DNA from 3 places in the Paenibacillus sp. LX16 genome. Region 3 is predicted to be linked to each of the others. Evidence: riboswitches for the same ligand, from Rfam matches in the RefSeq annotation. Region 3 holds a riboswitch; each other region holds the start of a gene.
The links. A riboswitch is a leader RNA that binds a small molecule or an ion and turns the genes downstream of it on or off. The one in region 3 is predicted to bind glycine.
Positions count from the first base shown of each region.

Region 1: another riboswitch for glycine. It lies ahead of gcvT (glycine cleavage system aminomethyltransferase GcvT); the one in region 3 lies ahead of T3H97_RS19970 (alanine/glycine:cation symporter family protein).
Region 2: another riboswitch for glycine. It lies ahead of sdaAB (L-serine ammonia-lyase, iron-sulfur-dependent subunit beta); the one in region 3 lies ahead of T3H97_RS19970 (alanine/glycine:cation symporter family protein).

Region 1 is NZ_CP141152.1:4,296,636-4,300,624, forward strand. It holds gene T3H97_RS19170 (PTS mannitol transporter subunit IIBC) at 1-289, opposite strand, end outside; gene gcvH (glycine cleavage system protein GcvH) at 718-1,110, opposite strand; glycine riboswitch at 1,505-1,604, shown strand; gene gcvT (glycine cleavage system aminomethyltransferase GcvT) at 1,781-2,881, shown strand; gene gcvPA (aminomethyl-transferring glycine dehydrogenase subunit GcvPA) at 3,008-3,989, shown strand, end outside.
Region 2 is NZ_CP141152.1:437,962-441,950, forward strand. It holds gene T3H97_RS01975 (Ig-like domain-containing protein) at 1-1,050, shown strand, start outside; gene sdaAA (L-serine ammonia-lyase, iron-sulfur-dependent, subunit alpha) at 1,122-2,021, opposite strand; gene sdaAB (L-serine ammonia-lyase, iron-sulfur-dependent subunit beta) at 2,011-2,700, opposite strand; glycine riboswitch at 2,912-3,027, opposite strand; gene T3H97_RS01990 (DUF6359 domain-containing protein) at 3,365-3,989, shown strand, end outside.
Region 3 is NZ_CP141152.1:4,469,912-4,473,900, forward strand. It holds gene T3H97_RS19965 (iron-containing alcohol dehydrogenase) at 1-494, shown strand, start outside; gene T3H97_RS19970 (alanine/glycine:cation symporter family protein) at 552-1,970, opposite strand; glycine riboswitch at 2,130-2,224, opposite strand; glycine riboswitch at 2,243-2,319, opposite strand; gene T3H97_RS19975 (glycoside hydrolase family 1 protein) at 2,487-3,944, opposite strand.

The DNA.
Region 1 (3,989 bases), 170 kb from region 3:
CACCCATCGTCATAATGGCACCGATCACACCTCCACGCTGTCCGTGAATCATCGTGCCCCCTGTGTAACCGATCAGCAGCGGCAGTAAATAATTTTTCATCGGATCAACCAGTTGTGCAAAACCCTCGTTCGGGAACCATCCGGTCGGAATAAAGAGTGCTGTAATCAATCCCCATGCAATAAAGGCTCCCATATTGGGCATAACCATTCCGCTAAGAAAACGGCCAAAACGCTGTACGGCGACACGAGTGCCTCCTTTTGAACTTGGCTTTGTGTCCAATGTGCTCATATTCAAATCCTCCTTGTAGGTAAGCATCACTACCTTTTCTTAAAATTCATACTAAATGACAGCGCTATCTTCATCAACGAAATGAAAACGTACTTTCGTCATGAACGTTGATGACAACATTTAAATTTAAATTATCCGGGAAGGTATTATACCTGCATAATTCTTCTTAATATGACCTGTAGCTATAGAAATTAGTCGAAAAAACAGGGATTTAAATCTGCACAAACTTATAGGGAACCACCTTCTGTGCCAGAGTAAAACACGTAATTACGCTTCCAAAATGACAACAAAAAAATAGCCGCTATGGCAGATCATAGCGACTATTTTATACAAAAAACGAGCGAACTAACGATGCTCTTATTCAATTGAAAATCAATATAAAAAATTCAGAATAACACGCTCTTTTTTCATGCTGTATTGCCCCATTATTACTCCGAAATCAACTTCTCATACTGATCCGCAGACAGTAGCTTGCCCAATGTTTCCTCCACATCTTTGCCCATCTCTACTTCGATCATCCAACCTTTTTCATAGGGAGATTCATTTACTAGTTCAGGCGTACTTTCCAGCGCTTCATTCACCTTTAATACGTTTCCCGTCACCGGAGCAAAAAGGTCGGATACCGTCTTCACCGATTCAATCGTACCGATCTCCGCTCCCTGCTCAATCGTTACTCCCACCTCAGGTAATTCTACAAAAACAATATCACCCAGTTGATGCTGTGCAAAGTCCGTAATACCAACCCGCACCGTCCCATTCTCTGTACGCTGAACCCACTCATGTTCGTCTGTATACCAAAGTTGCTGCTTCACTTCACCCATCCTGTTCCCCTCACTTCCATATGAATAAAATCGCTTTTGCTCACCTGTATTAGACAGGTTAAGATTATGACAACAAGAACACTCATGTCAATAATACTAACAAAAATACTTCATATCACCTCATATAGCGTACTATATAAAAATATGATAGCTTATAACAAACGCTTACATATCCTTATTTATATATTAAATGTTTTTTCTATTGTTTTCGATGACATTTTTATTGACATTTTGAATGAATTTGCGTATTAATGGGTTATAGCAAATACTTTGGGAAACACCCCGACAACTGCAAACGCGGATGAACGCAGAGGGAGAGACTGCCAAAAAGATTCGCATAGCTGTTGCCGCTTGTGAGACAGTTGTGCACGCGAATCGGATCAAGTTGTTATCTGCACAGCCAGGTAATATACCGCAGATCCCGAAGGTAGCGCCGAAGGAGTAAGCCTGCATTTGCAGGTGAATCTCTCAGGCAAAAGGACCTCTGCCGGACGCATCTCTGGAGAGCATTCGCTATTGGAGCGGATCACCCAAGAGGAAACCCGGTACATACCGGGGTAACTTTCTGGTATCAAGGACAGAGCTGAAAAAAGAGTATAGACTGCTGTCTATACGTTTTTTTCGGCCTGTCTTTTTTGTTTAGCCGATCACACCGGATAGGAGTGGAAAAATGACTAATTTGCGAAGAACACCGCTATATTCGTCCTACGGGACGCAGTCTGGGGTTCGTTGTATTGACTTTGGCGGCTGGGAGCTCCCCGTTCAGTTTAGCGGCATTCAAAAGGAGCATGAGGCCGTCCGCCAACGTGCGGGTTTATTCGATGTATCGCATATGGGCGAGTTTTTGGTTGAAGGCAAAGAGGCCGAAGCTTTTCTGCAAAGGGTGACCACGAATGATGTCAGCCAGTTGGAAGCAGGTCAGGCACAATATTCACTCCTGTGTTACCCCGATGGAGGTGTAGTAGACGACCTACTTGTTTACTGCAAAGGACCAGAACGCTACATGCTCGTAGTGAACGCCTCTAACATCGATAAGGATTGGGATTGGCTCATTCGCCATATGCCTGCATCCGTTCACATGGAGAATGTGTCTGATGCGATAGCATTGCTGGCGTTGCAAGGACCAGAAGCAGTACGAATTGCCGCAGCCGTGGCAGATACGGACATTACGAATCTGGCATCTTTCCGCTTCCATGAGGACGTGCCATTGTTCGGAGCAAAAGCTCTCGTCTCACGAACCGGATATACGGGCGAAGACGGTTTTGAATTTTACGTACCTGCCGCGGAAGCACCAGCCGTATGGGAGAGTTTGCTTCGTTTCGGTGAGTCGTATGGGCTGATTCCCGCTGGACTTGGTGCTCGGGATACCCTACGCTTTGAGGCACGGTTGCCGCTGTACGGACAGGAGTTATCTGCCACGATTTCACCACTTGAAGCCGGTCTAGGGTACTTCGTCAAGCTGAATAAAGGAGATTTTATCGGTAGAGAAGCACTGCAACGTCAGAAAGATCAAGGGATTCCTCGCAAATTGATCGGGCTGGAAATGATTGATCGCGGTATCCCACGCGCCCATTATCCGGTATTCGCAGAAGGACAACGCATCGGTGAGGTCACAACGGGAACTCAGTCGCCCACCTTGAAGCGTAATCTGGGCCTCGCCTTGGTGGACAGTCGTTTTAGCGTCCTCTCCACACCGCTGGAGGTTGAGATTCGTGGCAAACGCCTGCGTGCCGAGGTGGTGGCAGCACCCTTTTATAAACGCCCGCGCTGATCTTAAACTCTCTTCATTTCAATAAAGCAAACATGTCAGATATGAACTTCCGGGTTTCTCATCTCACACTTTTTTATTAGCTAATTTACGATTTAAAATTTTGCTTTTCGAAAGGAGCCAGAACCTATGAAGCAGCATCGTTATCTCCCTATGACTGAGCAGGATCAAACCGAAATGCTACGTGTGGTCGGTGTATCATCCATTGATGATTTGTTCAGTGACATTCCAGAGGCCATTCGATATCAAGGGGAACTCCCTCTTTCTTCTCGACTCGATGAGAAAGCCTTGACCCGCCACTTGGCCGAGCTGGCCAGACACAACGCCAATACAGACACACATGCCAGCTTCCTTGGCGCAGGAATTTATGATCATCATATTCCGTCCGTCATCCAGCACATCACTTCACGCTCGGAATTCTATACAGCCTACACCCCCTATCAGCCGGAAGTAAGCCAAGGCGAGCTACAAGCCATTTTCGAATTTCAGTCGTATATTTGCGAATTGACGGGCATGGCTGTAGCTAATGCCAGCATGTACGACGGAGCGACTGCACTGGCGGAAGCGGGCTCACTGTCCGCCGCAGCTACCCGCCGTAAACAGCTTATCGTATCGAGGTCCGTCCATCCAGAGGCACGTCAGGTATTGGCAGCCTATGCACGCGGATTGGATTTGGACATCGTGGAGATCGGCTGTTCGGACGGCGTAACGGATGCTGATGCGTTAGCGGCGGCCGTATCGGAACAGACCGCGGCTGTTTTGGTCCAAAGCCCCAACTTTTTTGGAGCCGTGGAAAACCTGAAGCCGATGGCTGATCTCATCCATGCGCACAAAGGTCTTTTGGTCGTCAGTGCCAACCCACTGGCACTTGGCTTGCTGGAAACCCCCGGCAAACAGGGCGCGGATATTGTGGTAGGAGACGCGCAGCCACTTGGCATCTCCTCTTCTCTCGGCGGTCCGACCTGTGGATACTTTGCCGTTTCTCAGACACATATGCGCCGTATCCCTGGCCGCATTGTGGGTCAGACCACAGACCGCAATGGTAAACGCGGCTTCGTGCTGACCTTGCAAGCGCGGGAACAGCATATCCGACGCGAAAAGGCCACCTCTA
Region 2 (3,989 bases), 1.8 Mb from region 3:
ATCACCGCTTCTTATGGCGGCAAAACAGCTACAGCTACGGTATCCGTAAATGTGCCCGGTGATCTGTCTCTGTCCTCCAAAACGGCAACAATTGATATTAATGAGGACTATACTGCAACTTTGACGGCTACTTATGCGGATGGGCGTAAGGAAGATGTAACACAGGATGCAGAATGGGCTTCAAGCGCGGAAGATATTGCCTCTGTGTCCAAAGGAACGATTACGGGTAAATCTGCTGGTAAAGCGGTTATTACAGCGACCTATAATGGCAAAAAACTGACGATTAACGTACAAGTAGGCCTTGTAGACCGTCTGGAAACAGACTCGCGTGTAATTGCGCTTGGTGCTCAGGAAACGAAACAGCTGAAAGTAACAGGAGTTAAGAGTGGCGGTACAAAAACAGACGTAACCAAGGACGCCACCTGGACTACTAGCAATGTAAAGGTAGTTGAAGTTAGCGAGGGTTTGATCAAAGCAAATGGTAGTGGTAAGGCAACTGTGACTGCTTCATATGGCAAGCAAAACATTACGTTTACGGTAGAAGTGGACGTAGCGCAAAAGATTGAAGCTGATGCAATTGCGTTGTCACTCAAATCTGGAGATCAAAAAACCATCGCGATTGTGGTTAAATCGAGTGATGGTAAAGAAAAGGACGTTACGACCCAAGCTGAATGGAAAACGTCTAATTATAAGGTAGCCACTGTTAAAAAGGGTCAGGTTACCGCGGTTAGCTACGGTAAAACTAACATTCAGGCGAAGTTTGGCGGGAAGGTAATTAGTATACCCGTGGATGTTGATACGCTTAAATACCTGCAAACAGACGAAGTTGCTTTGAATTTGAAGGCAGGACAGCTGGCTAAAGTTACGGCTACAGCCACGTATAAGGATGAGTCGGAGAAGGATGTTTCCAAACCGGCTGTATGGTCCTCGTCCAGAATTATTGTTGCGACCGTCAAAGACGGTAACATTAAGGCACAGGGCAAGGGCAAAGCTGTAATTACTGTGAAATATGCAGGGAAAATGACGAAGGTACAGGTAACCGTTCAGTAAAAAAGAGAGCAAGCATACGTCCAAGGACGACATGCTTGCTCTTTTATTTTAAGGAGGCTACCGCTTATAAATCATGACTTATCCTTCTTGGTCGGTGTGTTGCGTGTAAGTGATTCGGTCAAACGCTTGCCAGTCGGCGTCTGGGCCAACCCGCCTTTGGCGGTCTCGCGATGCTTCGACGGCATCGCACTGCCGACTTCAAGCATTACGTCAATGACTTCGTCAGACGGAATAGCGCTGCGCACACCCGCCAAAGCCATGTCCGCTGCGGCAAGCGCAGTCACGGCTCCCAGCCCGTTGCGCACGATGCACGGAATCTCCACGAGTCCGGCGACGGGGTCACAAATCAGGCCGAGCGTGTTCTTAAGAGCGAGGCCCACGGCGTGAACAGCCTGTTCAGGCGTACCACCGCGCAACTCGACCATAGCACCAGCGGCCATCCCGATAGCTGAGCCAATCTCAGCCTGACACCCTCCCTCCGCGCCAGAAATGAATGAGTTGTTGGCGATCACGTAGCCAATGGCTCCAGCGGCGAATAGGCCGTGCACCATATGCTCATCATCCCAGCCGAACCGCTCCTGCGCACTGATGAATACACCAGGGATAACCCCACATGAGCCTGCGGTAGGCGTGGCGACAATGCGACCCATGGATGCATTAACCTCCGACACAGAGAGGGCATAAGCCATGGCGAGCGCGGAGGCATCACCGGAGCAGGTTTCCCCTGCCCGCAGATACTCCGCTAGGCGCTTGCCATCACCGCCCGTCAATCCACTGCGGGATACGGTGTCTTGTGTCTGACCGCGATGAACGGCTTCCTTCATGACTTCATAATAATCAGACATTTGGCGAAAGACTTCTTCCTCCGTTGTATTCGTTTCTTGTACCTGCTCTTCAATCATCAAGCGGCCAATCGTGGTGGATTCTTCAGCGCATAAAGCGCTGATTTCATGCAGATGGCTAAACCGCATCGGATTCAGCTCCTTTTTTCAAATTAATCATCTTAATTTCATACATATGAGGTAAAGAACGCAGTTCCGCAATCAGTTCAGCTGGAGCAGAACTGTCCGTTTCAATGGCGGTGAGTGCTTCACCATCCCGGCCTTTGCGATCTACGTGCATATAGGCAATGTTAATGTGAGCCAAGCCCAGCGCTGAAGTTATCGCGCCCAATGTACCGGGCTTATCTGAGTGGAGAAGCACCAGCGTAGGCAGTTCCCCGGTCAGATTGACCCGGAATTCGTTGAGCTGCTGGACATGGATGCTGCCGCCGCCGATGGAGGAGCCCAACAGTGTGCGCTGATCCTCGCCCTTCCACAGCTCGAAACGGACAGTGTTCGGATGAGGGGCGGGGAGTCCGCTGACGGCGAATTCCACGGCCATCCCGGCTTGTTCGGCCCATTGCTCGGCATCGGGAATCCGGTGATCGTCCGTATCGTAATTAAGCAGTCCTGCGATGAGCGCCAGATCTGTACCGTGTCCTTTATACGTATCAGCAAAGGAGCCGTATAATGTCATGCGGGCACGGTCAGGCTGCGCCCCGAGCCAGTGCCGGGCAACGCGTGCGAGTCGCACCGCGCCTGCGGTGTGTGAACTGGAAGGTCCGGTCATGGCCGGGCCGATAATAGAAAATACATCTTTGAAACGCATGGTGTGGCCCCCTGTATGTTCTAATACCATACTATATGGTATCTCCGCGTCTTTGCGCGGTTATGACGGTTCCTAATGCTGACGCACAATGTGAGCACAAAAAAGGACAGGATAAGGAAGTTTCCCTTATCTCTGTCCTCGTTACCTGAGAGTTTCGTGCGGTGTTCTTACCGCCTTACCCCTTGGGTGGCTTGCGCTCTCTCCAGAGTTGCGTCAGATGACGATACATGGACCTGAGAGATTATCCGCCAGCCGGGTGCTGGCGTCTTGCTCCTTCGGTGCCGCCAGAGTGTAGGCTCCCTGGACAGACTCTCCCGTCATCTTCATTCGCGTATACCGTTCTACATGTCTTTCTTAGGGTAATGTATGCCGTGCTCGGTGTCAATCACAGGGTTCAATTTTTACATAAACGAGGATTTTGCAAAAACCCAATAAGCGACTTCTAATGAACAATATATAGATCGAAATGGCCTAGTTCGTCTAGATATTGCGCTTTGGAGCGACTGGAATCGAATTTTGCAAAATCCTGAAACAGGTGCGTTTCCAATAAAAAAGATTAAAATTTACATAATTATGGATGAAATCAGGAAGGAATTAGAAGATTGGCGGCTAATCTGATAAAGGACAAGTACATTTATGGAAAACATAGGAGGGATATTGACGTATGGTAAAAGGCTTGCGGTTCACAGGTTCACGCTTAAAAGGGATACTACATCTAGCAGCAATCGTATCACTGCTGATCGGGATCTTCGTTCCATTCGGTCAGGTCAAGGCAGAGGGAGCATTGACAGTAGCCGAAGCACTTCAGGGCCAAAGCAGTGGAGGTACGGTGACGGTGGAAGGCTACATCGTCGGACATGCTACCGGATCGAAAACGGCTAACTTTTCTTCTCCGTTCGCGAATGATTTTAACGTACTGATTGCCGACCAAGCAAATGAACGTAATACGTCTAATCTATTGGATGTACAGCTGACTTCAGCGTACAGAGGGCAATATGGGTTATCAGGCCATCCTGAGCTGATCGGCAGCAAAATTCGTGTGACGGGTACACTCGGCGCCTACAATAATTTTGGCGGAGTAAAAAGCCCAAGCGCTGTTGAACTGGTGAGCGGAAGCGAGCCGGGGGAACCAGGTGAACCTGGCAACCCGGGTCAACCCGGTACTACACTGCCGGATGGAAAAGGCAAAAAGGTGCTGTTCGATAATACGCACGCACAGACCGCTGGTGCAGCAGATTGGGTCATTGAAGGCGCCTTCTCCGACTTTGCCAATGGACTGCGTAATGTAG
Region 3 (3,989 bases):
CTGCACCTAAGCTGTTGGAGGATTTGCACAACTACGAGCATCGCGAAACGATTTTATATGCCGGAACGATTGCTCTTAACGGAACACTGCAAATGGGCTACTTCGGGGACTGGGCTTCGCATACGATTGAACATGCATTATCTGCTGTATATGATATTCCTCATGCTGGCGGTCTGGCGATCCTATTCCCCAACTGGATGAGACATACGGTGGATCAGGATGCTGCACGCATGAAACGGCTGATGCTCAGCATGTTTGACTTAGACACCGTAGGTAAAACAGATAGAGAAATCGCCCTGGAAGGTATTGATCGTCTAAGTGCATTCTGGACAAGTCTCGGTGCCCCTTCCACACTGGCCGATTACAATATTAATGATGAGCAATTGGAGAAAATCGCAACCATTGCATCCCGTGAAATGGAGCATGGAGGTTTCGGTAATTATCAAAAGCTGAATCAGGAAGATATTTTAGCTATTTTGCGTGCATCGTTATAACATTCAAAAGGGAGTGTCCTCAAGCCTGTGATGGCTGAAGACACTCCCTTTTAGTATTTATGAATTAACCGTTTGTCCTTTTTCTTCTACTTGGATAGCAGCCCCTACATTGGTACCTGTAAGAATGCCCTTTTTCTTATTAGGATACAGGGAGTCCATATAGGTTCTGGTTTCTGCAACTACAATGCCTGACAAGCCGAGCAGTGCAATCAGGTTCGGGAAAGCCATCATTGCGTTAAAGATATCTGCCAGTAGCCAAATCGCATCCAGTTTAATGAACGCGCCCCCAGCAACCAGTACGATGAACAGATAACGGTATGGCTTAATCCACTTAACCCCAAGCAAATATTCGACACAGCGTTCCCCGTAATAATTCCAGCCGAGCATAGTGGTGAACGCGAACATAATCAGAATGATTGTAAGCAGTTCTGCCCCCAGCGGGAATGCGCTGGAAAATGCTTGCTGAGTCATCAGGCCCGCATCGGTAGGCCCGCTCCACACACCGCTAACCAGTAGCGTCAACCCGGTCATCACACAAATAACCATTGTATCAATAAACACGCCTGTCATGGAAATTAGCCCTTGCTCCGCAGGCCATTTGGTTTTGGCAGCTGCGGCTGCAATCGGTGCGCTCCCCAATCCGGCCTCATTGGCAAAAATACCTCTGGCTACCCCACTTCGCATCGCCAGCATAATCGTAGCTCCGGCAAACCCGCCTGTTGCAGATGTAGTTGAAAATGCCGAATGGAGCACCAGCGCGATTGCGGCAGGAAGTTGGTCAGCAAACCGAATCAGTACGATGAGACAAATCAGTACGTACAAGCCTGTTTTAAAAGGAACGACCTTCGTCGATACCTTGGCAATACTTTTGAGTCCTCCAATAGTAACCAGTCCTGTGAGGATAGCAATAATCAGTGCCGTTACAATGGGCGGAACACCAAAACTGTTTTCAGTCGAAGATACAATCGCTTTGACCTGCGGAAACGTTCCAATCCCGAACAACGCTACCAGCATGCCCGAAAAAGCAAACAGCATCGCCAGCGGTTTAAAACGGCGTCCCAGACCTTTCTCAATATAATACATCGGGCCGCCGGAAAATTGTCCATTCCGATCCTTCACCCGGTATTTTACCGCAAGTACACCTTCCGCATATTTCGTCGCCATCCCAAAAAAGGCTGCAACGACCATCCAGAACAAGGCACCCGGCCCGCCCAGCTTAATGGCTGTCGCTACGCCGACAATACTTCCTGTGCCAACTGTAGCCGCCAACGCTGTACTCAAAGCCGCAAAACTACTTACATCCCCGCTGCCTTCATTCGGGGCCTTACCGATCAGCTTGATCGCCAGGGGCAGGCGGAATACCTGCAGCATCTTCAAACGTATGGTCAGCCACAACCCCGTTCCCATGACAAGAATGATGAGAGGCGCCCCCCATATCCAGCTACTAATCGCTTCTAACACATGTACCAAATTCATTTCAACCCGCTCCTCCAGCATATTAGAAAACAAAAAAGAGTCAAATCCGCTGATTCGACTCCTGGAGAGGTTAAAGGCACGAAAAAATACAACCATCTTGCGCAGGTTTCTGCCTCTAATAGCTTATAAAAAAGCCTAGGGCATTCCCTGTCACAGGTTATTCGCGTCTCTGTCCTTTTGCCTGAGAGTTTAAGCAGATGTTCTCTGCGGTGCACCTTCGGCGCCCAATTAAGGGTCTCTCCAGAGTTCTGTCCGTTTACGGTCCCCGCTTGTTGCTGTAATCAGCCTAAGCACCTGAGAGTTTTGCCCCTTCGGTCGGAACTTTCGTTCCATCTCCCGCAAACATCAACCAGACATATGAAATTTTTATTTATTATACAGAAAACTTTCAGCTTATTACAAGTGAAAAGTTTGTGAAGCCCTCTGAAATACTATTATTATTCTATCAAAAAAGCGGGTACAGCAGATTGCATCCTTAGGATGTCCTCTGCTATACCCGCCCGAGATGATATGGAATTACAATTCTTCACCATTGGTTGCTATCACATTTTTATACCAGTTAAAGGAGTCTTTTTTGGAGCGTTTGAGCGTTCCGTTACCGTCATCATCCAGATCGACGTAAATAAATCCGTAGCGCTTGGACATTTCGGAAGTAGACATGCTCACAAGGTCGATAGGGCCCCAGCTGGTGTAACCAATCAGATCAACACCGTCTGCAATCGCTTCCTTCATTTGGGCAATATGCTGACGCAAGTAATCAATGCGATACGTGTCATGCACAGAGCCGTCTTCTTCCACCTTATCATATGCACCCAAGCCATTTTCCACGATGAACAGCGGCTTTTGATAGCGGTCATAAAACGTATTCAGCGTAATACGCAGGCCGATCGGATCGATCTGCCATCCCCAGTCGGAGGACTGAAGATACGGATTTTTCACGCCGCCAATCAGGTTTCCTGCTGCTTTCTCGCCTTCTGGACCTGCAGATACGGTCAAGGTCATATAGTAGCTGAATGAGATAAAATCGACCGTGTTATTTTTCAATATTTCGGCATCGCCTGGTTCTGTCTGTATCACAACATTATTTTCTTCAAAATAACGATTCATGTAGTTGGAGTATTCCCCACGGGCATGCACATCCGTAAAGAACAGGTTCATCTGATTTTCATGCTGGGCTTTCAGTATATCCTCTGGGTTACACGTATGTGGATAGCTTTCTATACGTGCCAGCATACAGCCAATCTGAGCGCCTGGGATGATCTCATGTCCCCGTTTGGTCGCCAGTGCACTAGCTACAAATTGATGATGCAATGCTTGATATATCGCTTGTTGTTTGTTTTCTACACGGTCAATAACCACACCCCCACCGGTGAACGGACTCATGGTCATTACATTGATTTCATTAAAGGTCAGCCAGTATTTTACTTTATCCTTATAACGTGTAAATACCGTTTCGGCATAATTTACGTAATGCTGTATAACTTCGCGTCCCAGCCAGCCATTATACTTCTGGGTCAGACCTAGCGGTGTTTCATAATGTGACAATGTTACCAAGGGCTCAATATTATACTTGCGCAGCTCATCAAATACATTGTCGTAGAATTGCAAGCCGGCTTCATTCGGCTCGGCATCATAGCCATTCGGGAAAATCCGCGCCCAGTGAATGGACATACGAAATACCTTAAAGCCCATTTCAGCGAACAAGGCAATATCTTCTTTGTAGTGGTGGTAAAAGTCTACCCCTTCACGTTTTGGAAAACGGGCATTGACTTTGCCTGCCAAAATGTCTTCGAGTCGCTCGGACGAAATCTCTATAGCATGATCGTTCTTACGTTCCGCTTTGGGTACATAGGCAATCATGTCTGCGCTGGACAAACCTTTTCCATCTACGTCAAAAGCACCTTCCAATTGGTTGGCTGCCGTTGCCCCGCCCCACAAGAAGTTTTTCGGAAATCCTTTTAGCGTCTTAGTCATAGTATAAAGACCTCTTTCCGTATTTAAGATTTTTATTTTGGCCAA